Regions from separate parts of the Rahnella sp. PD12R genome, predicted to be linked through region 1. Evidence: predicted binding sites of a transcription regulator. Region 1 holds the regulator's gene; each other region holds the start of a gene.

Evidence for each region. Region 1 encodes LexA, which represses DNA repair genes until DNA is damaged. Its sites were predicted from a motif close to TNCTGTATGTACATACAGNA; they were not measured.
Region 2: sulA (SOS-induced cell division inhibitor SulA) is a predicted target of LexA. The motif match lies at 2,122-2,141, and genes of this name have one in related genera.
Region 3: KWG64_RS25405 (metal-dependent hydrolase) is a predicted target of LexA. The motif match lies at 2,184-2,203, and genes of this name have one in related genera.

What each region holds. Positions count from the first base shown of each region.
Region 1 covers NZ_JAHTMS010000004.1:118,573-128,484, reverse strand. Annotated here, with positions in the region: gene alr (alanine racemase) at 1-442, opposite strand, end outside; gene dnaB (replicative DNA helicase) at 550-1,956, opposite strand; gene KWG64_RS09885 (quinone oxidoreductase) at 2,150-3,139, shown strand; gene pspG (envelope stress response protein PspG) at 3,668-3,904, opposite strand; gene dusA (tRNA dihydrouridine(20/20a) synthase DusA) at 4,109-5,152, opposite strand; gene zur (zinc uptake transcriptional repressor Zur) at 5,395-5,904, shown strand; gene KWG64_RS09865 (CsbD family protein) at 6,099-6,308, opposite strand; gene lexA (transcriptional repressor LexA) at 6,699-7,307, opposite strand; gene KWG64_RS09855 (diacylglycerol kinase) at 7,427-7,795, opposite strand; gene plsB (glycerol-3-phosphate 1-O-acyltransferase PlsB) at 7,934-9,912, shown strand, end outside.
Region 2 covers NZ_JAHTMS010000002.1:531,046-540,957, forward strand. Annotated here, with positions in the region: gene yccS (YccS family putative transporter) at 1-1,287, shown strand, start outside; gene KWG64_RS06565 (TfoX/Sxy family DNA transformation protein) at 1,312-1,944, opposite strand; gene sulA (SOS-induced cell division inhibitor SulA) at 2,162-2,668, shown strand; gene ompA (porin OmpA) at 3,024-4,097, shown strand; gene matP (macrodomain Ter protein MatP) at 4,219-4,677, opposite strand; gene KWG64_RS06585 (Lon protease family protein) at 4,888-6,654, shown strand; gene fabA (bifunctional 3-hydroxydecanoyl-ACP dehydratase/trans-2-decenoyl-ACP isomerase) at 6,723-7,241, shown strand; gene rmf (ribosome modulation factor) at 7,386-7,553, opposite strand; gene pqiC (membrane integrity-associated transporter subunit PqiC) at 7,828-8,397, opposite strand; gene pqiB (intermembrane transport protein PqiB) at 8,397-9,912, opposite strand, start outside.
Region 3 covers NZ_JAHTMS010000027.1:6,246-16,157, reverse strand. Annotated here, with positions in the region: gene KWG64_RS25410 (L-cystine transporter) at 34-1,425, opposite strand; gene KWG64_RS25405 (metal-dependent hydrolase) at 1,608-2,165, opposite strand; gene kduD (2-dehydro-3-deoxy-D-gluconate 5-dehydrogenase KduD) at 2,319-3,080, opposite strand; gene kduI (5-dehydro-4-deoxy-D-glucuronate isomerase) at 3,158-3,994, opposite strand; gene hxpB (hexitol phosphatase HxpB) at 4,300-4,965, opposite strand; gene KWG64_RS25385 (YniB family protein) at 5,172-5,723, shown strand; gene KWG64_RS25380 (fructosamine kinase family protein) at 5,830-6,699, opposite strand; gene KWG64_RS25375 (transglycosylase SLT domain-containing protein) at 7,022-7,657, shown strand; gene KWG64_RS25370 (MarC family NAAT transporter) at 7,682-8,365, opposite strand; gene thrS (threonine--tRNA ligase) at 8,656-9,912, shown strand, end outside.

The sequences.
Region 1 (9,912 bases):
TGCAGGCGCTCAGGCGCTGATAAAACGCCTCAGCCTGCGCCGGGTTCACGCCCAGACGGTGCATGCCGGTGTCGAGTTTCAGCCAGACATTCAGCGGGCGCGCCAGTTGCGCGTTTTCCAGCGCGTCGAGCTGTTCGATGCTGTGAACGGCGGTATCGAGCTGATGTTCCACCAGCAGCGGCAATTCATCCGGTGAGAAGAAACCTTCGAGCAGGAGAATGGGTTTAACAATGCCGGATTTACGCAGCGATAACGCCTCGCTGAGCCGGGACACGCCGTAATAATCGGCATCCTGCAAGCTGTGCACCGTTTCCAGTAAACCGTGCCCATAAGCGTTTGCTTTCACGACCGCAACGAGACGACTTTGTGGCGCCAGATGACGCACCCGTTGCAGATTGTGTCGCAGAGCGCGGCGATCAATGACAGCCGTAGCCGCTTTCATTTTGAGTCCTTTAATGAAATGGAGAGTTTCCGAAAGCGGGGTTGAGAACCAAACCCCACCTGACCTCCCCTTCTGAAAGGGGAGGGATAAAGTCAAAACCTGAGACGTTAGTCTTCGTCGTATTGCGGGCCGCCATAGTTATCAAACCGTGACCACTGCCCGTTAAACGTCAGGCGAACGGTCCCGATCGGGCCGTTACGTTGCTTACCGAGGATGATCTGCGCGATGCCTTTTTCTTCACTGTTATCGTGATAAACCTCGTCACGATAGATGAACATGATTAAGTCGGCGTCCTGCTCGATGGAGCCGGATTCACGCAAGTCGGAGTTGACCGGACGTTTGTCGGCGCGCTGCTCCAGGCTTCGGTTCAGCTGCGACAGCGCCACCACCGGCACCTGCAACTCTTTCGCCAGTGCTTTGAGCGAGCGGGAGATTTCGGCGATTTCCAGCGTACGGTTATCGGACAGCGCCGGAACACGCATCAGCTGTAAGTAGTCGATCATGATCAGGCTCAGACCGCCGTGTTCGCGGAAAATACGGCGTGCGCGGGAACGGACTTCGGTTGGCGTCAGGCCGGAGGAATCGTCGATATACATGTTACGTTTTTCGAGCAAAATCCCCATGGTGCTGGAAATACGCGCCCAGTCTTCATCGTCGAGCTGGCCGGTACGGATTTTGGTCTGGTCGACGCGGGAAAGCGACGCCAGCATACGCATCATGATCTGGTCGCCGGGCATCTCCAGACTGAAGATTAAGACCGGTTTATCCTGCATCATCGCGGCGTTTTCGGCGAGGTTCATCGCAAACGTGGTTTTACCCATCGACGGACGCGCCGCCACAATAATCAGGTCAGATTTTTGCAGACCGGCGGTTTTCTTATCGAGATCCGCATAACCGGTCGATACGCCCGTCACGCCATCGTGCGGGCGCTGGAACAGTTCTTCGATACGGGACACCGTGCTTTCCAGAATGCGGTCGATGCTTTTCGGGCCTTCGTCTTTACTGGCGCGGCTTTCGGCAATCTGGAATACGCGGGATTCGGCTAAATCGAGCAGGTCTTCGCTGCTGCGACCTTGCGGGTCATAACCGGCGTCGGCGATTTCGTTGGCGACGGAAATCATTTCACGCACAACGGCACGTTCGCGCACGATATCGGCATAAGCGCCGATGTTTGCCGCACTTGGGGTGTTTTTAGAGAGTTCTGCCAGATAAGCAAAACCGCCGACTGAGTCTAAATCGCCTTTTTGTTCGAGCGATTCGGACAGCGTAATCAGGTCGATCGGTTTGCTCATTTCCAGCAAACGCTGCATTTCGGTGAAAATCAGGCGATGCGGACGGCTGAAGAAGTCATTGCTGACCACGCGCTCCGCGACGTTATCCCAGCGTTCGTTGTCCAGCATCAGCCCGCCCAGAACGGATTGCTCAGCCTCCAGCGAATGCGGCGGAAGCTTCAGGCCTTCCATCTGACGATCGCGGGTTTCGTTCTGTTGATTGGTCGGTTTTTTTGCTGCCATCTGTGGATTTGTTCCTGCTGTAAGCGCCTGTTTTATGAGCGTCGGACTTCCGAAAATCAGAAGCGCAACGTGCGCGTTAGTATAGGTTGTCATGTCTCATTTCAAAAGGGTATTAACCGGCTGTGCCTAAAATCTGGATTGTCCCGGCCATTTAGCCTAGGGTTGAAATCAGACTCCATCACGAGGGAAAAACATGGCAAAGCGCATCCAGTTTTCTGAAACAGGTACACCTGACGTTCTGCAATACGTTGATTATCAGCCACAAGAACCCAAGGCCGGTGAAGTTCAGGTTGAGAACAAAGCCATTGGTATTAACTACATCGATACCTATGTGCGCAGCGGTTTGTATCCGCCAGCCAGTTTCCCGGCCGGTTTGGGCACCGAAGCGGCAGGCGTTGTCACCAGAATCGGCAGCGACGTGACCGGCATCAAACCGGGCGACCGCGTGGTGTATGCGCAGTCCGCGCTCGGCGCTTACAGCGAAATCCATAACGTACCGCAGGAGAAAATCGCCCTGCTGCCGGATGCCATCAGCTTTGAACAGGCGGCGGCGTCGTTCCTGAAAGGGCTGACGGTTTACTATTTACTGCGCCAGACACATGAAGTGCAGGCGGGCGAAACCATTTTGTTCCACGCTGCCGCAGGCGGTGTCGGGCTGATTGCCAGCCAGTGGGCAAAGGCGCTGGGTGTGAAACTGATCGGGACTGTTGGTTCTGATGAAAAAGCCGCCCGCGCCAAAGAAGCCGGTGCCTGGGCGACGATTAACTATCAGAAAGAAGATATCGCCACCCGCGTGGCCGAACTGACCAACGGCGAAAAAGTCGGGGTGGTTTACGATTCGGTTGGCAAAGACACCTTCGAAAAATCCCTGAACAGCCTGAAGCGCCGCGGTTTGCTGGTGAGCTTTGGGAATGCGTCCGGGCCGGTGAAAGGTGTGGATCTGGCGATCCTGAATCAGAAAGGTTCGCTGTTCGTCACGCGCCCTTCGCTTAATGGCTACGTAACCAATCGCGAAGAACTGGCGCAAGCCAGCGGCGAGCTGTTTTCACTTATCGCCAGCGGCGCGATAAAAGTCGACGTCAGCGACGCGCAGAAATTCCCGCTCTCCGAAGCTAAACGCGCCCACGAAACGCTGGAAAGCCGCATCACACAAGGCTCAAGCCTGCTGATCCCGGGCAAGTAATTAACAGGCATATCTGCCAAACGATCCCCAAAGTCATTGGCGTTACAGCAAGGCAGCAAACGAGAGAATCCCGATGAGCTTACTCCGGTAAGTGATTCGGGTTGTTGAGTGCGGCTAACGCAGCTGTGGCGTCAAGGACGACGGGGAAGCTAATGCAAAAAAGGCTTCCGGATGGAAGCCTTTTTTACTGCCTGATACAGACGACCTCTGAGTTCAGACGGGTACTGCTGTAGGGTACTGCCGGGTAAATCCGGAGGGCGGTGTCACTTGTGTGACTATTGTGTGCCTCACCGGACTTGATGAATTCAGTTTGCGGCCTGCTGACCACGTATGAATTCCATCCTAACAGTCACCCATGTTAAAAAATATGATTTATGCATTTCGACCGCACATTCTGATCCAGCTTGTGATCGCTAGCACATAAGTAAAAGTTATAGATGTAACGTTTACATTTTTTTGTGCTCAAAACGCCGCCATCAACTTTTTCTATTTCATGAAGTTATGAAAACCGCTCATCGTCCGGCTCTTTTATGGCAGGCGGCGACGGCGATATTTTGGTTCGTCAGGCCGGATAAATGTCCGGTAAATCCAGACGGCAGCGACCGCTAAAATTAGCCACGGCAACATTTTAATAACAATCACAAAGAAGCCGCCCAACATCATCAGACCAAATGCCACGATCAGCGCCGCCACCATGCCCAGCAGGGAAATGCCGGTCAGCATCAGCATAAAGAAAAAACCAAGCACGAAGAGAATTTCCAGCATCGGGTGCTCCTTAATAAGCCAGTGTGCAGTAAGACGTAATGTCAAAACACGATGAAGCTATTACAAGAAGTGTGCCAGAGTGACAGGGGGAAATAATTAACTGATTTAACAGGGGAAATTTTTTCGCAGGCGCAAACGGCCTGCGAAAAAATAGTGAATCTGACTAACTGGTAGTGAATTTACTCACGTCGATTTTGAAGACGCTTACGCCTGAACCGGCGCTTCCTGCGGCTGGCTGACCATCGAGAGCGCCTGTTCAACGACGTCAATGCCCGCGCCCGCTTTGTGTGCGTTTTCGCTGAGATGACGGCGGAACTGACGCGCACCCGGCACGCCCTGGAACAGACCCAGAATATGGCGGGTGATGTGGCCCAGATAAGTGCCTTTGCTCAGCTCGGCTTCGATGTAAGGATACAGCGCGCGGATGATCTCCGGCCCGGTTTTCACCGGTTCCTGAGAGCCGAACAGTGCCTGATCCACGCTCAGCAACATGCCCGGATTCTGATAGGCTTCGCGGCCTACCATCACGCCGTCCATGTGTTGCAGATGCGTTTTGGCTTCTTCCAGCGTTTTAATGCCGCCGTTAATTGCCATCGTCAGATGAGAGAAATCACGCTTGAGCTGATAAACACGCGGGTAATCCAGCGGCGGGATCTCACGGTTTTCTTTCGGGCTCAGGCCGGAAAGCCAGGCTTTACGGGCATGAATGATAAAGGTATCGCAGCCGCCGTTTTCAGACACCTGACGGATGAAATCGCAGAGGAATTCGTAGCTGTCCTGATCGTCAATCCCGATGCGGGTTTTGACGGTGACCGGAATCGACACCACATCGCGCATCGCTTTAATGCAATCCGCCACCAGCGACGCCTGCCCCATCAGGCAGGCACCGAACATACCGTTCTGCACGCGATCTGACGGGCAACCGACGTTCAGGTTGATCTCGTCATAGCCGCGTTCTTCTGCCAGCTTCGCGCAGTGCGCCAGATCGGCCGGATTGCTGCCGCCCAGCTGCAAAGACACCGGATGTTCTTCATTGCCAAAGCCCAGATAATCGCCTTTGCCATGAATAATCGCGCCGGTAGTGACCATTTCGGTATACAGCAACGTCTGGCCGGTCATCAGGCGATGGAAATGGCGACAGTGACGGTCGGTCCAGTCAAGCATCGGCGCAACGGAAAAACGCTGAGCGGAATATGGCGGGGTTGTGGACATGGCGTTTTGGGGCATTGCGTGTTGAGTTTCTGACATCGGCCTGACATTCGCTGAGGGGTTCGTGGCGCTCCCTCCGGCACGGCGGCCAGAGGGAAGTTAATCGCTGATTATACCACAGAACAAAGATTCGGCATCTTGCCCGGTTTAGCGGCTTTGCCCCCGTGCAACCTCACAACTGAGCGGCGCATAATTCGTCGATCTGGCTGAAGCATGATAAAATTAAGAATGGCTGCATGATGTGGCCTATTTATCCCAATCTGCGCTCAGAGAATGTTGCTATGACCCTGAATAATCCGGAAAAATTACTTTCACAAGCTGAAGAACTTTGCCAGCAGCGCAATGTTCGTCTTACACCGCAGCGGCTGGAAGTTTTGCGACTGATGGCGCAACAACCCGGTGCGATCAGCGCCTATGATTTGCTGGATCTGCTGCGCGTCAGCGAACCGCAGGCCAAACCGCCAACGGTTTACCGGGCGCTGGATTTCCTGCTGGAACAAGGGTTTATTCATCGGGTTGAATCAGCTAACAGCTATGTGCTTTGCCATCATTTCGAAGAACCGAGCCACACTTCTGCACTGTTTATCTGTGACCGCTGCGGGCTGGTCACGGAAAAAACCACAGACGGTATTGAAGAACGTCTGGCGAAACTGGCGCTTGAATCCGGCTTTGAGTTGCGTCATTCAGTCGTTGAAGCGCATGGCTTATGTGCCGAATGCAAAGTTGTTGAAACCTGCGACAGTCACGATCATTGCGAACACGACCACAGCATTGTGGTTAAAAAACGTTGATATATCAGGTGTTTTTGATGGATTTCAAAAGGCTTAAAGCGGAAGGGTTTTAACGCAGCATAACGGATAATTTAAGGTGTAGAAGGAAGATATTGAAGGTTGGGTACATCCTTGTACCCGTATCCTGAAAGTGTTCCGGGTAGGAGCAGCAATGACTCAGGATACGTCACTGATACGCGAGGGGGAGTCGCGTGTTACCAGTGATATTTGTTTTTCGATTCCCAATCCTTGAGCTCTTTCTCGGCCTGATCCTTCTGATAGCCATAACGCTCCTGAATCTTACCTACCAGCTGATCACGTTTACCTTCAACGACTGTCAGGTCATCATCAGTCAGCTTACCCCACTGTTCTTTCACTTTCCCTTTGAACTGCTTCCAGTTACCGTCGGCTTGGTCCTTATTCATAATAAATATCTCCTGTTACCTTGGGTTGTGGAGCTGCACGTTTGTTGGCAGCCCGTCCTTAACACTTCTAAGCTTAGTAGAGAATGCGGATTCGTCTTCCCAAAACAGGGATAAAAACCACTATTAGGATTAATCCAAAGCAGGAAATAACGTGGAATTGAAATCTGTCTGACTGAAAAAGGCCGGTAATTCAGGGCATAGAGGAAGCGAATACGACATTTGCTCTGAACAGGCAACGCAGCGGATAACACGTAAGAAAGAGGATTTTATCGAAAGAGTTTTTGAGCAATGCTTAAAACAACATCGCCCCAAAACGGGGCGATGAGATAGTGATTTTACAGGCGCGTCAGAGGCGGCCAACGCACCTGTAACGTAAAGCTTAAGCGCAGATTAGATCCAGTCGCCGTTGCGGATAACGCCAACCGCCAGACCTTCAATGCTGAAATTCTGTTCACGCAAATCAACCACAATCGGCTGGAATTCGCTGTTTTCAGGCAACAGCTGAACAACACTGCCCTGTTTCTTCAGGCGTTTGACCGTGACTTCATCATCAATACGCGCAACGACAACTTGCCCGTTACGGACGTCCTGCGTTTTATGTACTGCCAGCAGGTCGCCATCCAGAATACCGATATCACGCATCGACATCCCGCTGACACGCAGCAGGAAATCCGCACTCGGTTTAAACATGGCCGGATCGACCTGGTAATGTCCTTCGATGTGCTGCTGAGCCAGCAGCGGTTCACCGGCGGCAACGCGGCCAATCAGCGGTAAACCTTCTTCTTCTTCCATCAGCAGACGAATACCGCGCGAAGCACCGGAAACGATCTCGATAACGCCTTTACGCGCCAGCGCTTTAAGGTGTTCTTCCGCCGCGTTCGGGGAACGGAACCCCAGACGGGATGCAATCTCTGCGCGGGTCGGTGGCATACCGGTGGTGGAGATATGATCGCGAATAAGGTCGTAGACCTCTTGTTGTCTGGTCGTTAAAGCTTTCATTCCGCCCCCTGGTTGTTTATACAGTCTAGCTGTGAGTATATACAGCTAAACGGTCAATGAAAACCTAAGATTGAATAAAAACAGGGCATAACGACAATTCCTGGAATGCAGATTCCAAATCAGAACCATCGCGGCCAAAAGATGCTGACCCAGACAAAAATCGCCAATATGATGGTCAGAAGTACAGCGGCGGAGCCAATATCTTTCGCTCGTCCAGACAGGACGTGAAACTCAGGCCCGATGCGGTCAATCGCGGATTCAATGGCGCTGTTAAGCAGTTCAGTCACACACACCAGCACGACGGAGCCAATCAGCAGGATACGTTCTATACTGCTTACATCCAGCCAGAAAGATAATAAAATTAGCGGGATAGCAACGCTGGCCTCCTGCCGAAAAGCGGCTTCATTTTGCCATGCGGCCTTCAGGCCTTTCCAGGAATAGCCTGCGGCTTTATAGATGCGGGTAAATCCAGTGACTTGGTTCGCCATTCTGTTACTGATCCTTGAAATATTGTCCTGCGGGTTTTGCGCATTTTAGCGGTTTAATGGTATCTCATCACCACAGATCTCGTCTGAGCTTTCTGGTATCCTTGCGGCGAAATTGCTAACAAGAGGCTTCACGTTTTTATGTCAGGTTGGCGTAGACTTTATTACACATTATTGAATTTACCACTCTCATTGCTGGTAAAGAGCAAGGTCATACCTTCAGATCCGGTTACCGAGTTGCACTTAGACCCGACCCGGCCAATTCTGTACGTATTGCCTTATAACTCCAAAGCCGATTTGCTGACATTGCGCGCGCAGTGTCTGGCGCAAAATCTGCCTGATCCCCTTATTCCGCTGGAAATCGACGGAACGCTGCTGCCGAGCCATGTGTTTATTGCCGAAGGCCCGCGCGTTTTCTCTTATTACACGCCAAAGCAGGAATCGGTAAAGCTGTTCCACGATTACCTGGATTTGCACCGTAATAACCCGGATTTAGACATTCAGATGCTGCCCGTGTCGGTCATGTTTGGCCGTGCGCCAGGCCGCGAAGGCCACGATACGCCGCATCTGCGCGTGCTGAACGGGATCCAGAAATTCTTCGCCGTGCTGTGGCTGGGCCGCGACAGTTTTGTCCGTTTTTCCAATACCGTTTCGCTGCGTTATATGGCGACCGAGCATGGAACCGACAAAACCATCGCCCAGAAACTGGCACGTGTTGCGCGTATGCACTTCTCCCGCCAGCGTCTGGCGGCAGTTGGCCCGCGTTTGCCAGCGCGACAGGATTTATTCAATAAGCTGCTGGCGTCCAAGGCCATCGAAAAAGCCATTGAAGATGAAGCGCGCAGTAAGAAGATTTCACACGAAAAAGCCCAGCAAAACGCCATCGCGCTGATGGAAGAGATTGCGGCTAACTTCTCGTATGAAGCCGTGCGCCTTTCTGATCGCGTGCTGAGCTGGACGTGGAACCGCCTGTATAAAGGCATCAACGTCAATAATGCGGAACGTGTGCGTCAGCTGGCGCTGGACGGGCAGGAAATCGTTTATGTGCCCTGCCACCGCAGCCACATGGATTATCTGTTACTGTCCTACGTGCTTTATCATCAGGGGCTGGTTCCTCCGCACATTGCGGCCGGTATCAACCTGAATTTCTGGCCCGCTGGCCCGATTTTCCGCCGTCTGGGTGCGTTCTTCATCCGCCGTACGTTCAAAGGCAACAAGCTATATTCGACGGTATTCCGTGAGTATCTCGGCGAGCTGTTCAGCCGTGGTTATTCCGTGGAATATTTCGTGGAAGGTGGCCGTTCGCGTACCGGGCGTTTGCTGGAGCCGAAAACCGGCACGCTGGCGATGACTATTCAGGCCATGCTGCGCGGCGGTTCACGTCCGATTACGTTAGTGCCGATTTACATCGGTTACGAACACGTCATGGAAGTGGGCACCTACGCGAAAGAATTGCGCGGTGCGACCAAAGAGAAAGAAAGTCTGACCCAGATGCTCAATGGTTTACGCAAACTGCGTAACCTCGGCCAGGGTTATGTGAACTTTGGTGAACCGTTGCATCTGACCACGTATCTGAACCAGAACGTACCAACCTGGCGTGAAGCGATCGATCCTATCGAAGCGCAACGTCCGAGCTGGCTGACGCCAACGGTTCAGGATCTGGCAGAACAGATTATGGTGCGCATCAACAACTCAGCGGCGGCAAACGCCATGAACCTGTGTTGTACCGCGCTGCTGGCATCGCGTCAGCGTTCACTGACCCGCGAACAACTGACTGAGCAGATTGATTGTTATCTGCAATTGCTGCGCAACGTGCCGTATAACGCCGATTCGACGGTGCCGGATCTGACTGCCGACCAGTTGCTCGATCACGCCCTGAACATGAATAAGTTCCAGGTCGAGAAAGACAATATCGGCGACATCATCGTTCTGCCGCGCGAACAAGCGGTGCTGATGACGTATTACCGCAACAACATCCACCATATGCTGGTCCTGCCGTCGCTGATTTCAAGCATCGTGATGCACCACCGCCATGTGAGTCGTGCTGAATTGCTGCGTCAGGTCGAACTGATTTATCCGATGCTGAAAGCTGAACTGTTTATGCATTTCGATAAATCGGA
Region 2 (9,912 bases), on a different contig from region 1:
TGTTTGCAGCTTTCCCAGTGCATCCTGTATCGCCAGCAATATACGCATAACAGCCAGTTCGAGCGGGCGTTTTCCCGCCTTGAAGAAGCGCTGAAACGACTGGAGTCTCAGGGCGAACACAAGGAAATGCTCCAGGCACTGCGCCATCTTCTGAGAAATTTGCACGCGATTGACGCGCAACTGGCGAATATCGAATCAGAGCAATCATTACCGGAAAATCAGACAGGAAAAAGTCCGTTCGTCGACGATAAGCTCACCGGGCTGGATGATATCTGGCTGCGCATTTCCAGGCATTTCACGCCACAGTCCGTCCTGTTTCGTCATGCGGTGCGCATGTCGGTGGTGCTGTTTATCGGCTACGTATTCATACAGGTCAGCGGCCTGAACCACGGTTACTGGATTTTGCTGACCAGCCTGTTTGTCTGTCAGCCGAACTACAGCGCGACCCGCCGCAGGCTGGCGTTAAGGATCATCGGGACACTGGCCGGGATTGCGATCGGCATTCCGATTTTGTACTTCGTACCGTCGGTTGAAGGGCAAATGATCCTGATTGTGATCAGCGGATTATTGTTCTTTGCCTTCCGCACCGTGCAATACGCGCAGGCAACGATGTTCATCACCCTGCTGGTGTTGCTGTGCTTCAACTTGCTGGGCGAAGGTTTTGAGATTGCGATACCCCGAATCATCGATACGCTGATTGGCTGTGCAATTGCGTGGGCCGCCGTGACGTTCATCTGGCCGGACTGGAAATTCAGGCAGATTGATAGAGTCATCAGCAAAACGTTCGACGCAAACTGCCGGTATCTGGATGCGATATTAGTGCAATACCATCAGGGCAAAGATAACAGTCTGGATTACCGTCTGGCTCGCCGTGACGCACATAACTGCGATGCTGAACTGGCGTCGGTGGTTTCGAATATGAGTTCGGAGAAAAATAACGATCCTGCCACACTGGAAGCGGCGTTTCGCTTGTTGTGCCTGAATCACACCATGCTGAGCTATATTTCAGCGCTGGGGGCGCATCGTGAAAAACTCAGTGATACCGAAACCCTGAGACTGCTTGATGACGCGGTCTGCTGTGTTGACGGCGCATTGCACCATTTGCCTTCTGAAGCCGGGCGGATACAAAAAGCCCTCGAGCAACTGACGGCAAGGATCCAGATGCGGACGACAGATTCAGACAGTAAGGAACAACTTGTCTTGCAGCAAATCGGATTGCTGGTGGCCCATCTTCCAGAGCTCACCAGTCTTAACAGTAAAATTCTGCCCGTTCAGAGCCATGACTGACAGCCCGTACGGATCCGGTAAAACTTAATGCATTGTGTCGGATGGTTGTTCTTGCTGGTGGTTAAACCATTGAGTCAGTATTTCTCTGGAAGCCACCGGCAAAGCGGCCTCATGATATCCCAAAATGGCGCCCTCCAGCGCCATTAACAAGTTAATACCCAGACTCTTCTTTTTCATCGCGCAGAGTTTCAGGTAGGTCTTACACGCGCCTTGCGTACGCAGATCGCCCGAATTTGCTATCCCCACCTGCCAGAGCAACCGCTCCAGAGCCAGAGAAAGATTCGGTAAATCCTTAAGCCGCCCGGCTTCATTATTTTTGCGCAATTCGATTTCACGCAGCATTCCTTTAAGTGAATATTTGCCCAGCTTTCGCACAACGTCTGAATCTTCCCACTGCGAAGGATTCACCTTAAAATAACGTAACTTCACATCCATCCCGCGCTTACGATAAATCAATCTTTCCATTTTCTTCCGACAAAAATGTGCTTCCGTTTCAGCACTGGCTCGCAGATATAAATCGCCGTCTGAAACCAGTGCAAACATGGCTCCATTGGCAGATAAACTGAAGCCGCCAAACTGGGTTCGGGCACGCACATCCCCCAGAGAAGCAAAAATTTCCAGACACTCCAGCACTCTTTTTTTTGATTGATTTATCATTGCGTTATCCTTTTCATGTTCATTCCATATATCCCATGTAACTTACCTGTACAGCTAAAAGCAAAATACGCAATGTGGAGATAGGCAACAAACATAAAATGCAGCTGGAGTATTTTCCCTTCAAAATTTGCGAGATGTCTTGGAAAAAATTGGGTTGATCTTTGCTCATCGCCAGAGTACTGTACATTCATACAGTAACCTACTGGGGTATATCACTATGCGCACTCAACATCTTACAAATCATCATTTTAGTCAGTCTGCTTTGCCCGTCGCTCACACACAGGTAAATTCGTCTGCGTCCTTGAATAATGGTCTGATCACGGAGTTCGTTTATAGTGCGAGTCAGCCAGCATTAGCGCAGTTACTTCTGCCATTGCTTCAGCATTTGGGTATGCAATCCCGCTGGCTGTTGTGGCTCACGCCTCAGCAGAAACTGAGCCGCCACTGGTTATCCCAATCGGGTTTGCCGGTCGATAAAATGGTGCAGGTAAATCAGATCACCGCTATGTCGACAGTTGATGCAATGGAAAAAGCGTTGCTCACGGGGAATTACAGTGTTGTGCTTGGGTGGTTACCCGATTTGAATGATTCAGAAAGAGAAAGACTGCAAATTGCAGCACGTCAGGGAGGGTCCTACGGGTTCATTATGAAGCCAACAAATGAACAGAATTCAGCTAGTGGACATCACTCCACCGTAAAAATTCACTCTTCTGTGTACCATTAGTTCAAAATAGGAATGTTCCTACGAAAATAGTACGGAACTTAGTGATTTGTGCTGAAACCGGCCTCAAACCCAGTAAAAATGGGTATTCCGGCCTCAGATTATCTCCAGTTTTTGTCAACAATTAGTCAAAGCCGTTAAGAAATGTGTACGTTTTTCCCTTTTTTTCCACGGTGTTAACACTTCAAGCTTGTAAGTTTCGCGCCACGTTGTAGACTTTACAACGCCAAGGTTGCTCTATAATGCCAACGTAAAGTGGCAAGTTCTTAATTGAAGCAAGAATCTTGGCGTAAGGATTTTAACCAAGGGCTTAAAGCTTAAAGCTCAATTGCCTATTTGGATGATAACGAGGCGCAAAATGAAAAAGACAGCTATCGCATTAGCAGTGGCACTGGCAGGTTTCGCTACCGTAGCGCAAGCCGCCCCTAAAGATAACACCTGGTATACCGGTGGTAAATTGGGCTGGTCCCAATACCATGACACTGGTTTCGCAAATGCTTACGAAGGTATCGGCAACGGCCCTACCCACGATAGCCAACTGGGTGCAGGTGCGTTCTTGGGTTACCAAGCGAACCAATACCTGGGCTTTGAAATGGGATATGACTGGCTTGGCCGTATGCCTTACAAAGGCAGCGTAAACAACGGCGCGTTCAAAGCACAAGGCGTTCAGCTGGCTGCTAAACTGAGCTACCCACTGACTGACGATCTGGACTTGTACACCCGTCTGGGTGGTATGGTTTGGCGTGCAGACTCCAAAGGTAACTTCGGTGGTACTGGTGAGCGCGTAAGCGATCACGACACCGGTGTTTCTCCACTGGCAGCTGTTGGTGTTGAATACGCAGTGACCAAAAACTGGGCTACCCGTCTGGATTACCAGTGGGTTAATAACATCGGCGACGCGCAGACTGTTGGCGCACGTCCAGACAACGGCATGCTGTCTGTAGGTGTTTCTTACCGTTTCGGTCAGGATGATGTTGCAGCACCAGTTGTTGCACCAGCTCCAGCTCCAGCTCCAGTTGTGGAAACTAAGAAATTCACTCTGAAGTCTGACGTTCTGTTCAACTTCAACAAAGCAACTCTGAAACCAGAAGGCCAACAGGCTCTGGATCAGCTGTACAGCCAGTTGAGTTCAATCGATCCTAAAGACGGTTCAGTTATCGTTCTGGGTTACACCGACCGTATCGGTTCAGAACAATACAACCAGAAACTGTCTGAGCAACGTGCACAGAGCGTAGTGGATTACCTGGTATCTAAAGGTATCCCTGCGAACAAAATCTCTGCACAAGGTCAAGGTAAATCTAACCCAGTTACTGGTTCTACCTGTGACTCCGTTAAAGGCCGTGCTGCTCTGATCGACTGCCTGGCACCAGACCGTCGTGTAGAAATCGAAGTTAAAGGCTACAAAGATACTGTTACTCAGCCACAGGCTTAATAACACGCTTTAGCTTTAACGACAGATATTAAAAACCCCGCTTCGGCGGGGTTTTTTTATGCTTTGAATTCAGCGTTCGAATACAACAGGAGAAGGCTTTCAACCCGATATACAAAAAGGCTCAGAGATCTTGTTTACCGAGGATTTGCTGTAAGTCTTCTTTGAGCGAAGACATCTGGTTGGCGTATTTCTCTTTTCGTTCTGCGTCTTCAAGCAGTTGAATGATGGTGTCAGATAACGTTGCACCACGACGCTGTGCAAGGCCTGCCAGCCGCTGCCAGACGAGGAATTCTAAATCGATGGATTTCTTACGGGTATGTTGATGCTCAGCATTAAAATGACGTTTTCTGCGTGCACGGATAGTTTGTTTAAGCCGGTTTTCCAGCGCCGGATTCATGTTATTCACAATCCAGTCCGTGACCTTCACTGGCTCATTTTCCAGACTGAGAAGTTGGTTCACGGATTCCTGTGCGGCACTGTTTTCCAGATGACGGGTGATCCGCTCACCTTCCCGGTGTTTCTTCACCAGGTACTTCCATTTCCAACCGCTTTCAAGATTTTCCAGTTGCTGATATTTCATCGTGAACTCTTCGGTGACCCCGTAACTTTACTAAGCATAACAGCTTTATTTCAATTTTCACCCCAAATAAACCTGCATATATTGCCCATTTTTTGCGCACCTGGTCAGCAATGTGCACTAAGCCATGTTCAGTCGCGACTCTCATTGTATGCAGCCGGATTTATTCTTGTATAATCGCTCTTTCCCTTTTTATAGAAAACAGCTAACACATTGACCAATAACCGACTTGACTGGCAGCTTTTACTGCCTGACTCCGCGCCTTATGAGGCAATATTTGCAACGGCAGCCCAGTTAGCCCCTGTCGATTTCGCTGGAACACAGCCCCGGCTGGAAAATGGTTTAACGCTGTTTTGTCATCCCCGCTCCCGCCCTCGCTTTATGACGCTTAAGGCGCAGGAAAACCGTGAGTATCTGTCACGCATTGCTCAGGCGGTTAACGATCTGCTGCCTGAACCCAGTGAAGTGACTGGCAACCGCTATCATATCGAAGGCAGTAAGGTCACCCTGCTCGCGGCAAAATCAGCGGAAGATGCCTTTGCCGCGAAGTTCACCTGCCAGTATCGCGAGTGGCTTGAGCCGGAGCAGCTGTTTGGCTGTGTTCGTGTGCATAAAGATCTCATCCAGCTCGAACCTGGTCTGGTTCATCAGGTTAATGGCGGTGTTCTGGTGCTGTCTATCCGCACACTCATCGCTCAACCGCTGATGTGGCTTCGCCTGAAACAGATGATCACCGAAGGCATGTATCACTGGGTTTCCCCGGATGAAACCAAACCTTTACCGGTTACCATTCCCCCCATGCCACTGGATCTCCGTCTGATTCTGGTTGGCGACCGCCTATCTTTGGGCGATCTGAGTGACATGGAACCGGAGCTGATGGATTCTGCCATTTATGGCGAATTCGAAGCTGACCTGCCGCTGACAGAAGAAAGCGATATGGAAACCTGGTGCGGATATGTCAACACGCTGGCCGATGAGCTGGAAATTCCCCGCCTTGCTGCCGATGCATGGCCTGAATTCTTTAAGCTGGCAATCCGCCAGAGCACCGATCAGGGCAGTCTGACGCTCGATCCGGTCTGGCTGAACACGCAACTCAGTGAAGCTGCCCTCTATAATGAAGATGAGCTGCTGAGCGCCAAAGCACTGGAAGCCGCGTCCAGCGCACGTGCGTGGCGCGAGAGTTATCTTCAGGAGCGCATGCAGGATGAAATTGAGCTGGGCCAGATCCGCATCGAAACCGAAGGTGAAGTGGTCGGGCAAATTAACGGGCTGTCAGTACTGGAATACCCGGGACATCCGCGCGCGTTAGGTGAACCTTCGCGCATTAGTTGTGTCGTACACACCGGCGACGGCGAATTTACCGACGTTGAGCGCAAAGCAGAATTAGGCGGCAATCTTCATGCGAAAGGCATGATGATTATGCAGGCCTTCCTGATATCCGAGTTAGAACTCGACCAGCCTCTGCCCTTCTCCGCTTCGATTGTGTTTGAGCAGTCTTACGGTGAAGTGGACGGCGACAGCGCTTCCCTTGCTGAACTCTGTGCGCTGATCAGTGCGCTGTCGATGCAGCCGATTAACCAGCAAATTGCAGTGACCGGTTCTGTCGATCAGTTTGGGAATGTGCAACCTATTGGTGGCGTGAACGAAAAAATCGAAGGTTTCTTCGAGGTTTGTCAGCGTCGCGGTTTGACCGGTAAACAAGGGGTCATTCTGCCAACCAGCAACGTGCGTAATTTGTGCCTGCATCCGCAGGTGATTGACGCCGTTCGCGAAGGCCAGTTTCACTTATGGGCAGTTGATAGCGCAGACGAAGCGCTGCCTATCCTGACCGGACTGATTTACTCCAACGAAGGAGAAGCTGAAGAAGAGCGTGCGAGTTTGCTGGGATTAATTCAGCAGCGTATTGCGCTGGTCACGTCTCAGGGCGGCCCGCGCTATCCGTGGCCTCTTCGCTGGTTGAACTGGTTCAACCACAGCTGATCGGAGTTGTTCAGCTTACAGCTGTAAGCTAAGCTCCGCCCTTCAATAAAATAAGGCTTACATAGAACATGGTAGATAAACGCGATTCCTATACGAAAGAAGACCTCGTAGCTTCTGGCCGCAGTGAACTGTTCGGCGCAGGCGGCCCTCCATTACCATCAGGCAACATGCTGATGATGGACCGCATCGTGAAGATGCAGGAAGATGGCGGCACCCATGGCAAAGGCTATGTTGAAGCTGAATTAGATATCAATCCTGATCTGTGGTTCTTTGGTTGCCACTTCATCGGCGATCCGGTCATGCCGGGTTGTCTGGGTCTGGATGCAATGTGGCAGCTGGTAGGTTTCTATCTGGGCTGGCTCGGTGGCGAAGGCAAAGGCCGCGCACTGGGTGTAGGTGAAGTGAAATTCACCGGTCAGGTATTGCCGACGGCCAAACTTGTCACTTACCGCCTGAACTTCAAACGCGTGATCAACCGTAAACTGATCATGGGCGTTGCAGATGGCGAAGTTCTGGTTGATGGCGTAGTTATCTACACGGCAACGGATCTGAAAGTCGGCCTGTTCAAAGACGCTGCCGCGTTCTAAGAGCCTTTTCAGTTCGTACCAGACAAACGGTGAGCCCGGTGCTCGCCGTTTTTTTTTATGGTTTTTTGAGCAATATTGAGAGAACCCTAAACAAAAACCTCCGCGCGCAGCGGAGGTCGTTCCTTATTCTGACAGGGGAGCCGCTTAAGCGGTAACGGCCCTGTCCTCCATGGCTTGTCGCCAACCCCCGAGCCAGTGTGATCGGGCATCTAATGATTGGTACGGACAAATCTCCTTAGAGCGTCCGCCAATACCTGCTTGATATCCACGTGATTGTGCCCGTTCCAGGCGATCGCGTTTTTGTCTCTTCATGCCTTGTATCCCTCATTATTCAGGTCAGGTGGAAAGAAAACAGTGGTACGCTTCTGCGTCCACACCTAACAAATAGCTGCAATAGAGGGAGAGGTCAATGCGCAAAATTCACGCCAATGTCATATTAGTGAGCTATTTTATTCGATTGCCCGCGAACTAATCGCGCTATCAAAAACTCATCTGGCTGATCGCCCTAAAAAAATCCCGGTGTCTGAAAAATCAGAAACCGGGATTTTTTGTCTTTAACTTAAAAAATATTAAGCTTAAAAAATTGTCATCTTATCTGTGATGCAATCTGGCCTGCTTCTTGCTGCCAGCCCGTGGCTAACGTTCTGACCAGCGCATCGTAACCGTCTTCGTTTTGTTTCAGGTTCAGCGCGAAATCACGCTGAACCGTCTGTCCGCCATGCGTCAGCGTCCAGCTTCCGCTGACCACGACGATACCGTCGTAGCGACCATGGAAACCGGTGACATTGACGTTCAGCACATCCTGATCGTCTGAGCCTCCCGCCTGCGAAGAAACCAGGAATCCCGGCAAATCACGGCGCAGATAGGTCACCAGTGATTGCTGGAGCTGCTGATCCAGCGGGCTGGCCCAGAGGTTATTCTGAGTCAGTGTATATTGCACATCATTAGTCTGATAAACCAAACCAGTGCCCGCCAGATAATCAGCCACGCTGACCCGCTCAACCCACAAGTGACGCTGCGCGGTTGAACCGGATGTCATCGTACTGCCTGCCACTGGCGTGCTGCTAAGTACCGGCAACTGGTAATACGTTTTCTCGTTACTGCTGCTGCATGCAGACAGGAATAATGCTAAGACGACAGGTATCCATTTCATCATTATTTGGCCTTCTTCGGCTGAGGATCATCTTGCCCTGGGGCGGCGAAAATCAGTGCATTGCTTTTCTGATTCAGCGTTTTCAATACCGGCTGAAGCTCACGCAGCGTTTTATCCAGACTCTGCATATCGCCAACCAGATTGCCGTAAGCCGGTGAGCCAGGCTGGAAGCCTTTCAGGCTACGGTTAAGCTGAATGAGCGTCTGCTGCATATCCGCAGGCAGATTTTTCATCTCTTTACTCGAGACAATCGCGTTCAGAGACTCAATGGTTTTCTGCGTAGATTTCATCGTTCTCTGGCTTTCAGCCAGCGTGCTGGTCGCTTCACGCATCATCGGCTCAATCGGCAGATTGTTGATTTTATCAAGCGTCGTCATCAGTTTCTGCTGGATTTGCGCAAACCCGCCGCTCACGGTCGGCAGCAGTTTATGTCCGGCAATTTCAAGCGGTCCTTTCCACGGTTTCTCATTCGGATAGAAATCCAGATCGATATACATCGCCCCGGTCAGCAGGTTTGCTGATTTCATGGAGGCGCGCAGACCATGTGCGATACCATCACGGATATGATCGTCAATATTGAAATTGCTGCCCAACAACTGAGCGAAGCGGTCTGGCTCGATACGGATCAGGATCGGAATGCGGTAATCATCTGACATTTGCTGATTAAGCACATTCATCGGGAACGGCACTTCGGCCACGGTACCGAGACGAATACCGCGGAATTCCACTGGTGCGCCTTTTTGCAGCCCGCGGATGGAATCCGAGAAGAACATCACGTAGTCCATATGACGCGTATACAGTGATTCCTGAATACTTTTCTGATCGTCAAACAGCTGATAATTATCGCCATTTTTCGCTTCAGCGCCCTGCGCCCAGCCGTTCGGAATATCGAAGCTTACGCCTCCGCTGAACAGTGTTGTCAGTGACCCCATCTCCACACGCATACCGGCGGCGGACATGTCGAAATTCACTCCGCTGTCTTTCCAGAAGCGCACATTGTCGGTCACCAGTGTGTCGTATGGCGCACGGACAAAGAGCTGATATTTGATGTTGCGGGCTTTAGGATCAAAGTGACTGGTTTCAACCGTCCCGACCTGATAACCACGGAACAGCACCGGATCGCCCGGATTCAGTTGCCCTGAACGCTCGCTTTCCAGAATAACACGGACGCCTTTCGCATCCGGTGACGCCAGCGGTGGTGAATCATCCAGCTTATATTCTTCTTTCTCGCCACCTTTACTACCGGGCTGTAGCTGAATATATGCGCCGGACAACAGCGTACCCAGGCCGGAGACACCCTCGCGTCCGATCTGCGGTTTGACCACCCAAAATACGGAATCGCCACGCAGCATTTTTTCCATGCCGGTATTCAGACGGGCTTTGATGATGACCTGCTGGAGATCGTCGCTGAGCGTGACAGTCTCTACTTTGCCCACGTCCACATTGCGGCTTTTGATCGTGGTCTTTCCGCCTTCAATGCCTTCCGCGGTCGTGGTGATGAGCGTGACTTCCGGGCCC
Region 3 (9,912 bases), on a different contig from region 1:
GCCGGAGGATATTTATTTTTCAGCGAACCGGGATCAGCGATGAGCCAGTTCAGCGGTTTCTTCAGAATCCATCACCGCTTTGTCTGTCTGTTTTAACAGCTGGCTGGTAATTGTCCCGGCGGTCATAGAACCACTTACGTTCAGGGCAGTACGGCCCATATCAATCAGCGGTTCGACGGAGATCAGCAACGCAACCAGGGTAACCGGCAGGCCCATCGCCGGTAACACGATAAGTGCTGCGAAAGTCGCGCCGCCGCCCACACCGGCAACACCGGCGGAGCTCAGGGTGACAATCCCGACCAGCGTGGCAATCCAGACCGGATCAAACGGGTTGATGCCCACGGTTGGCGCAACCATGACGGCCAGCATTGTCGGATACAAACCGGCACAGCCATTCTGGCCGATAGTGGCGCCAAAGGATGCTGCGAAGCTGGCAATCGATTCAGGGATCCCCAGACGACGAGTTTGTGCTTCAACGCTCAGCGGGATAGTGGCGGCGCTGGAACGGCTGGTGAACGCGAAGGTCAGCACCGGCCAGACTTTACGGAAGAATTTCGCCGGGTTAACGCCGGTGAAAGACAACAGCACAGCGTGAATCACGAACATGATGGCCAGACCGAGGTAAGACGCCACCACGAAGCTGCCCAGTTTGATGATGTCCTGAATGTTAGAACCGGCAACCACTTTGGTCATCAGTGCCAGAACACCGTACGGGGTCAGTTTCATGACCAGACGAACCAGTTTCATCACCCAGGCTTGCAGGGTATCGATGAATGCCAGAACGCGCGGGCCTTTCTCTGCATCATCTTTAACCAGCTGAAGTGCCGCAACGCCAACGAAGGCCGCGAAAATCACCACGCTGATGATGGACGTCGGACTTGCACCGGTCAGATCGGCAAACGGGTTTTTAGGAATAAAGGAAAGAATCAGCTGAGGAACGCTCAGGTCAGCGACTTTGCCCACATAGTTGGACTGGATAGCGGTTAGGCGCGCGGTTTCCTGCGTCCCCTGTACCAGGCCGTCTGCAGTCAGGCCGAACAGACCGGTAACGAAAATCCCCACCAGAGAGGCGATAAGCGTTGTCAGCAGCAGAGTGCCGATAGTCAGGAAGCTGATTTTACCCAGCGAAGAGGCATTATGTAATTTCGCCACTGCGCTCAGAATTGACACGAAGACCAGCGGCATCACAATCATTTGCAGCAGCTGAACGTAGCCGTTGCCGACAATATTGAACCAGGTAATTGACGTTTTAAGAACCGGATCGTCGGAACCATAAATCAGTTGCAGTGCCAGACCGAATACCACACCGAGTGCCAGACCTGCTAAAACTTTTTTTGCCAGACTCCATTGCTTATGACGGGTTTGCGCCAGCAGCAAAAGGAGGGCAACGAAAACCACTACGTTAATCACGAGCGGAAAATTCATACCAGACTCCAAACTTATAATTTTTTAAAACGGGTGTTCCCGGAAGGGATTGCACCATCCCATAGCATTGGGGTGAAGAATATCAGTTGGGTGCCCGATCATTTATATCCAAAAGGAATGCGTTATAACTTTTCTGCTCTATTCGTATTAAATTACGCCAGATAGCCGGGTTTTTGTGCTGCTCAGATGAAGAGTTTTAGAATATGGTTAAAAATATCGGGATTAATTGCACCAATAATGGGCGTCCAGTCCGGCCAGAAAAGGGTGAGCCCGACCAGCATCAGGCACAATGTTCGCTCCAGCTGATTGCCTTTTTGGCTGTTAATGATGGGCAGACGGAAACGCCAGCGGCAGGGCCACAATAAAGGAACACCGGCAGGCGTCAGCATATCAGCCAGAATATGGCTCAGATAGCCGATAATCATGGCGTGAAAGGCATCGATGGGTATCACCCAGTCGTGAGGGAAATGGGTGCGCAGAAGAAAAATTCCTCCGGCGACGGCAAGCAGGCTGTGCGTAAATCCGCGGTGCCCGAAAGCCCGCGCGATCGGAGCGGAAATCCATTTCAGGCGCTGGCCAATCAGGGATTTTGGGTGGTCAATGTCGGGCAGCAGGCACGTCAGCAGTGACCCCGGAATAATATGCCACCAGTCACCGTGCGCCAGTTCCGGAGAAAGCTGTGCCTTTTTCGCAAATACTGCACAGGCAATTGAAAAAATGAGATGGCCTTCCGCCGTCATGACGCGTCCGAACTGGATAACTGTTATTTTATCCAGTATAAGTGAAACTGTCACAATCTTGGAAGGGACACCCTGTAACTAATTGTCAACGATATGATAAAAAAGAAAAAGGCGTATAAAAAATACGCCTTTTTGCTGTCACTTATTGGGCTATTATCGCGCCAGCCATCCGCCATCAACGGCAATTGTATAACCGTTAACGTAATCCGAGGCTTTCGACGCCAGAAAAACCACGGGGCCCATGACATCTTCAGGCGAACCCCAGCGTCCAGCGGGGATGCGATCAAGAATTTCTTTGCTGCGATCTTCATCTGCACGAAGTTGTTCAGTGTTGTTGGTAGCCATATAGCCCGGTGCAATGGCGTTAACATTGACGTTGTGTTTCGCCCATTCATTCGCCATCAGCCGGGTGATGCCCATGACGGCACTTTTTGATGCCGTATAAGAAGGAACGCGAATGCCGCCCTGATAGGAAAGCATGGAAGCAATGTTAATAATCTTGCCGCCGGTACCCTGTTTAATGAACTGTTTAGCCACAGCCTGAGACATGAAGAATAGCGTCTTGCTGTTCACGTTCATCACGTCGTCCCAGTTCTTCTCGCTGAACTCGATAGCATCTTCCCGGCGAATGATACCGGCGTTGTTCACCAGAATATCGATATGACCAAGCTCGCTGACCGCTTTTTCGATGAGTTCGGGAATGCCCGTAATGCTGCTCAGGTCAGCGCGAAGATCGAGGAAACGGCGGCCGGTCGCCGTGATTTTTTCGGCTGTTTCGTTTGGCGCCGAAACGTTAATACCTACGATATCGCAACCGGCTTGTGCCAGCCCCAGCGCCATACCCTGGCCCAGCCCGGTGTTACAACCGGTCACGATTGCGACTTTGCCGCTTAACTCAAATGCATTGAGGATCATATTTAAAGTCTCTTTTGCACGGCACGTTCGCCATTAAAGGATGATTTGCTCCGCCGCCGTGCAGCAGAGCACAAGGGTTAACGCAGTTCGCTGACTTTGACGTGATCCATGTCGTCAAATACCTGGTTTTCGCCGACCATTCCCCAGATGAAGGTATAGTTTTTCGTGCCTACACCGGAATGAATTGACCAGCTCGGCGAAATGACGGCCTGTTCGTTATGAACGAGTAAATGACGCGTTTCCTGTGGCTGCCCCATCATGTGAAACACGGCGGTTTCTTCTTCCATATTGAAGTAGAAATACACTTCCATTCGGCGCTCGTGGGTATGGCAAGGCATGGTGTTCCACAGGCTGCCTTCTTCGAGTTTCGTCAATCCCATCGTCAGCTGGCAGGTTTCTAAAACGTCAGGGACGATAAATTTATTGATTGTGCGGCGATTGCTGGTGGCCGCATCGCCAATAGTTTGAGGAGACGCTTCGGCGAGCGTGATTTTTTTGTTGGGGAACGTCGTGTGCGCAGGGGCGCTGTTGTAGTAGAACTTGGCGGGTTTTACGGCATCAACGCTGCTGAATTCAACGTGCTTCGCGCCTTTGCCGACGTACAACGCTTCTTCATGACCAATCTCATAAGTTGTTCCGTCAACCACAATGAGCCCCGGCCCACCGATGTTGATCACGCCCAGCTCGCGGCGTTCGAGGAAATAGCTCACGCCGAGTTGTTTACCAACTTCGTCGCCTACAGAAACTGACTTTTCTACTGGCATCACGCCGCCGACGATAATGCGGTCGATATGGCTGTAGGTCATGGTGTAGGCGTTTTTCTCGAAGATTTTCTCAATGAGGAATTCGCGGCGTAATTCTGCGGTATCCAGCGTTTTGGCGTGGTCGCTGTGAATGCTTTGACGAACTTGCATGTCGGTGCCTCTCATAGGATTGCAATAAAGGAGGACGTGCCGGGCGAGTCTGACCGTTGCGTGGCAGTGACAGCGTACAGAAGCAGGAGAGCTCCCGGCTCGTCCTTGTTAAACGCAGCATAGGTTCATTGGCATGTTAATTCAATAAAAATGAAATAACGTTTTATTTATTTTATGAGGCAGTTCAAGGTTCGCGAAATTAAACGCTGTTCGGGGAAATGTGGCAGGGAAAATGCGAAGTCAGGCTGAAGCAGGGAACGGCGCAGAAGCGGGTTGCTTTGCGCCGGCTTACCAGGGAAGACGTCTCAGAGGATATGTGCAGGCACTAAAGCTTCAAGGGTCGCGAGCCTGGTGTCGGCCAGCGCCCAACGCGGATCTTCGCGATACTCACTGGCGGGAACAACAATCGAGCGCATGCGTGCGGCTTTCGTGGCAATCATCCCGTTGAAGGAATCTTCGAGCGTGACGCAGTTAAGAGGATCAACTTGCAATTCTCCGGCGGCGAGCAGATAAACTTCGGGGTGCGGTTTACTGTAAGGCAGGTTTTCTGCCGAAGTGATCACCTGAAAATAGGATTGCAGGTTGAACATCTCAAGAACCGCCCTGAGCATAAATAAAGGAGAAGCTGACGCGAGGCCAATCTTCAGCCCGCTGTCACGACACAGCTCAAGTGCCTGGTTCACGCCCGGCAGCAAAGGGCGCGTTTGTTCCACCAGTTCAATGGTGCGCGCGATGATCATTTTAGACACTTCGTCCTGCGTCGGCCCCTGCCATGGCAGCGTTTGATACCACATTCTGACCACCTGATCGACGCGCAACCCCAGCGTATCCGGCAGTAAATGTCGCTGGGTAATATCGACGCCCAGGCTACCGAAAACGTCCAGTTCTGCCTGAACCCAAAGTGGTTCAGAATCAATTAACAGACCATCCATATCGAAAATTGCTGCATTAACAGGGCGAACATAAGTCATGAAAGCGGACTCCGTAAAAGTGAATTGACGCTTTACTCTAACACCGCCGGTTCTGAGGGTGAAATCCGATAGAGGAACGGTCAGGAAAACCGTCATAAGCGCTGTTTCAGGCAGGCATCGCCAGTAACTGATTAAAACATTGGGCGCAAAATACTTTCTGTGGGTAAACTTACGTGTTGCTTTAGGTGTCCTAACAAGGGGAATTCATGACGTACCAACAAGCCGGACGCGTGGCAGTGATTAAACGGATTGCAGGATGGATTATTTTTATCCCTGCGCTGCTTTCAACACTGATTTCATTGCTTAATTTTATTAACGAACACACTAAAACTGAGCAGGGCATCAATGCCGTTATGCTGGATTTCGTCCACGTGATGGTTGATATGGTGAAGTTCAACACCTCGTTTCTTAACGTTTTCTGGTACAACTCCCCCGTTCCCGCTCTGGGGCAGGGCGTGACCACCGCCAACATCGTGTTCTTTATTATCTACTGGCTGATTTTTGTCGGTCTGGCGTTACAGGCATCCGGCGCAAGAATGTCCCGTCAGGTGAAACATATCCGTGAAGGCATTCAGGATCAGCTGATCCTCGAACAGGCGAAAGGCGCGGAAGGGCGTACACGACCACAAATTGAAGAACGGATTGTCATCCCGAGACATACAATCCTGGTGCAGTATTTCCCGCTCTATATCTTGCCCATCGTTATTGCAGTCGTTGCCTATTTCGTTTTGAAATTATTAGGTTTAATTGCAGGTTGATCTGACATTACTTTTTGTAACATCTGACTTATCTTTCTCATAAATAAGGCCTGAATATTTTCATTATTCAGGCCTTATTTGTTTATACATAAAAACATTTACCAGGCTAATTAATGTCGTCGTGGAGAAGTCTTTCGATAGCGCGCTGGGCAACGACGAGATGCTGCCCTCCGAATAAATTACTGCGATTTAGCAGGTAATATAACTGGTAGATGGGTTGCCTGGAAATGAAGTCATCCGGAAGCGGCGTTTTGCTCTGATAACCGTCATATAATTGTGGCGGAACATTAGGATACAGCGGAAGCATCGCCAGATCGCATTCCCTGTCGCCCCAGTAACAGGCGGGATCGAAAATGACCGGGCCGTGTTCGGAAAGGCCACAGTTGTGCGGCCATAAATCGCCGTGGAGTAAAGAAGGCTGAGGCTGGTGGTTCTGTAAGCGGGCATGAACCATTGCAGTGATATCTTCGATATTGCCGAACGTCATTCCTTTTTCCGCCGCCAGTTGCAACTGCCAGCCGATACGCTGTTCGGCAAAGAATGTCGCCCAGCGCCGCTGCCAGCTGTTGGGTTGCGGCAGGGTCGCCAGCTCATTATCGAAATCAAGACCGAATTGCAGTTGCTCGCTCCACTGATGTAACGCGGCAAGTTGCTGCCCTAAAATGTAGGCGTTATGGGCATCCAGAGGCTTTTGCGGGATATATTCCAGCAGCAGGAAACTGTAGTCACGATCGCTGCCAACACCATAAACCTCAGGCACGCGAACCGTCTGACTACGGGCAAGCAGGGCGAGCTGATCGGCTTCAGCCGCGAAAATAGGGAGCATTTCGCGCGCATTGCACTTCACGAATACATCCCTGTCACCGTAGCTCAACCGCCAGGCCGGGTGAATTTCTCCTCCCGGCAGTTCAACACGTTCGCGGATTTCAGCACTGCCCAGGTGTTCACTCAACAAACGATTGACGGCTTGCCACATGGTATCACCCCTTCTGACTGGCCCGATAATTCATTAAGTTAGCGTTTTTTGTGGTTCAAAAACCCGATCCCGCGCACGGCTGAATCAGATGATGCTGTTAATTTATGCGAATTGCGACGTGGCTGAACTGAGAGTGTAATCAATGAATCTGTTAATTTCAGAATATGTGACGTTAAAGAGGTTTTATATGCAGAATTGTCTTATCGACATGTGTCTAACCCCCTTGTTTAACAAAACAATAATAATAATAGACTAAAAATATATTCAGGTGTGGGAAGAAGATGTATATGCTAGCCCTCGTCCCAGTCGCGAGAGAGAAAACGTGAAACCAAAAATTCTTTATTTGATGGCCGCGCTTTTACTGGCGGGTTGCGCTAAAGAAACACCGGTTAAAACCACGCATTTTTTGAATCCATCGCCACCCATACAAAGCGAAACTTCATTAATGCATCCGGGGCCTTATGGTGATGTTATTCATCAGGCGGCAAATACTTACGGCGTCGACGAAACACTTGTTAAAGCAATCATTCAGGTTGAATCTGGATATAACCCAACCGTTGTCAGTAAATCGAATGCGATTGGGTTAATGCAGCTAAAGGCCTCAACGGCAGGACGCGATGCCTACCGGATGAAAGGACGTTACGGGCAGCCCAGCGCTCATGAACTGAAAGACCCTGCAATGAATATCGACTTGGGCACGGCGTATCTGAGTATTCTCCAGCAGCAACTGGCGGGGATCAGTAACCCGGAAACCCGTCGTTATGCAACGACGGTGGCCTACGTTAACGGGGCAGGGGCTTTACTGAGAACTTTCGCGAAAGATAAAACATACGCAATTGCGAAAATTAATCAGATGTCCCCGCAAGAGTTTTATCAGCATGTGCAGCAGAAACATCCGGCGCCACAGGCTCCGCGTTATCTGTGGAAAGTGAACAGCGCCTATCTGGCGATGCGTTAAATTTCGTTTTCCGCCAGTAGCGAATCAGGCTGCTGGCGGAAAATGAGAAATAATTTCAGTCACGCCGTTAATCACAAACTGCACGCCCATACAGACCAGTAAGAATCCCATCAGCCGTGAAATTGCTTCAATCCCGCTTTTCCCAACCAGACGCATAATTCCGCCCGCACTGCGCAATGTGAGCCATAAAATCAGGCTGACCAGAAAGAAAATCAGCACCGGCGCGACTAAAATTACCCAGTGAGGAAAATCTGAACCTTCCCTGATGGTTGATGCGCTGCTGATAATCATCGCAATAGTACCCGGGCCCGCGGTGCTTGGCATCGCCAGCGGCACAAACGCGATATTCGGTGAATCCTGCCGTTTCATCTCCTCGGTTTTGTTTTCCATCAGCACCTTCTCTTCAACGTGTGGCTGAGGGAAAAGCATTCGGAAACCGATAAATGTGACAATCAGGCCACCCGCAATACGCAAGCCGGGAATTGAAATCCCGAAGGTATTCATCACCAGTTGTCCGGCGTAGTAGGCGACCATCATGATGATGAAAACGTACACCGAGGCCATCAGCGACTGCTGATTTCGCTCCTGCGCTGTCATGTTTCCGGATAGCCCAAGTAAGAGGGCAACGGTGGTTAACGGATTCGCCAGCGGAAGAATCACCACTAAACCCAATCCGATGGCCTGAAATAACAGGCTGACTTCTGACATAAATTTCCCTTTTGAAAAGCGTTTGTGTTTACCTTAGCGTGTCCGGAGGGGATTACACGAAAAATATCCATCTTAAGCAACACAGGTTGCTGGAAATTCGCACTTTACGGGTGGTAAACTCGCTGTCTGTTTTCACGTCGCATCCCGATACAATTACGTGATGTATTCCAGGGTGCCTATATTTGGCAAAGTAAAGCTGAATAGCGTGAATAACTACATGAAATTAAACTCAAATATTTTTCTAGATGTGCTCTGTCGTGTGGGGCACCACTGTAGATTAAGGAATTAACATGCCTGTCATTACTCTTCCTGACGGAAGCCAGCGCGTTTTTGATCGCCCCGTTTCACCTCTTGATGTTGCTCTCGATATCGGTCCTGGTCTGGCGAAAGCCTGTATCGCTGGTCGCGTTAACGGCGAACTGGTTGATGCAACCGATCTGATTGAAACCGACGCACAACTGGCGATCATCACCGCTAAAGACGAAGCCGGTCTTGAAATTTTGCGTCACTCCTGTGCGCACCTTTTGGGTCATGCCATCAAGCAATTGTGGCCAGATACCAAAATGGCTATCGGCCCGGTTATCGATAATGGCTTCTATTATGACGTCGATTTAGATCGCACGCTCACTCAGGAAGACATCGAACTGCTTGAAAAGCGTATGCACGAACTGGCTGAAAAGAATTACGACGTTATTAAAAAGAAAGTCAGCTGGCAGGAAGCGCGCGATACCTTTGCAAGCCGTGGTGAAGAATACAAAGTCGCGATTCTGGATGAAAACATCAGCCATGACGATCGTCCGGGCCTGTATCATCATGAAGAATACGTGGATATGTGCCGTGGTCCGCACGTACCGAATATGCGTTTCTGCCACCATTTCAAACTGCAGAAAACTTCCGGTGCATACTGGCGTGGCAACAGCGATAACAAAATGCTGCAACGTATCTACGGCACTGCCTGGGCAGATAAAAAGCAACTGAATGCCTACATTCAGCGTCTGGAAGAAGCCGGCAAGCGCGATCACCGTAAAATCGGTAAACAACTCGACCTGTATCACATGCAGGAAGAAGCGCCGGGCATGGTGTTCTGGCACAACGATGGCTGGACTATTTTCCGTGAGCTGGAAGCCTTCGTACGTATGAAACTGAAGTCTTACGACTATCAGGAAGTCAAAGGTCCGTTCATGATGGATCGCGTACTGTGGGAAAAAACCGGTCACTGGGAAAACTACAAAGAAGCGATGTTCACTACTTCTTCTGAAAACCGTGAATATTGCATCAAACCGATGAACTGCCCGGGGCATGTTCAGATCTTCAACCAGGGTCTGAAATCCTACCGTGATTTGCCATTGCGTATGGCCGAGTTCGGCAGCTGCCACCGTAACGAGCCGTCTGGTGCATTGCACGGCCTGATGCGTGTTCGTGGTTTCACTCAGGACGACGCCCACATCTTCTGTACTGAAGAGCAGGTTCGCGACGAAGTGAACAGCTGTATCCGCATGGTTTACGACATGTACAGCACTTTTGGTTTCGAAAAGATTGTGGTGAAA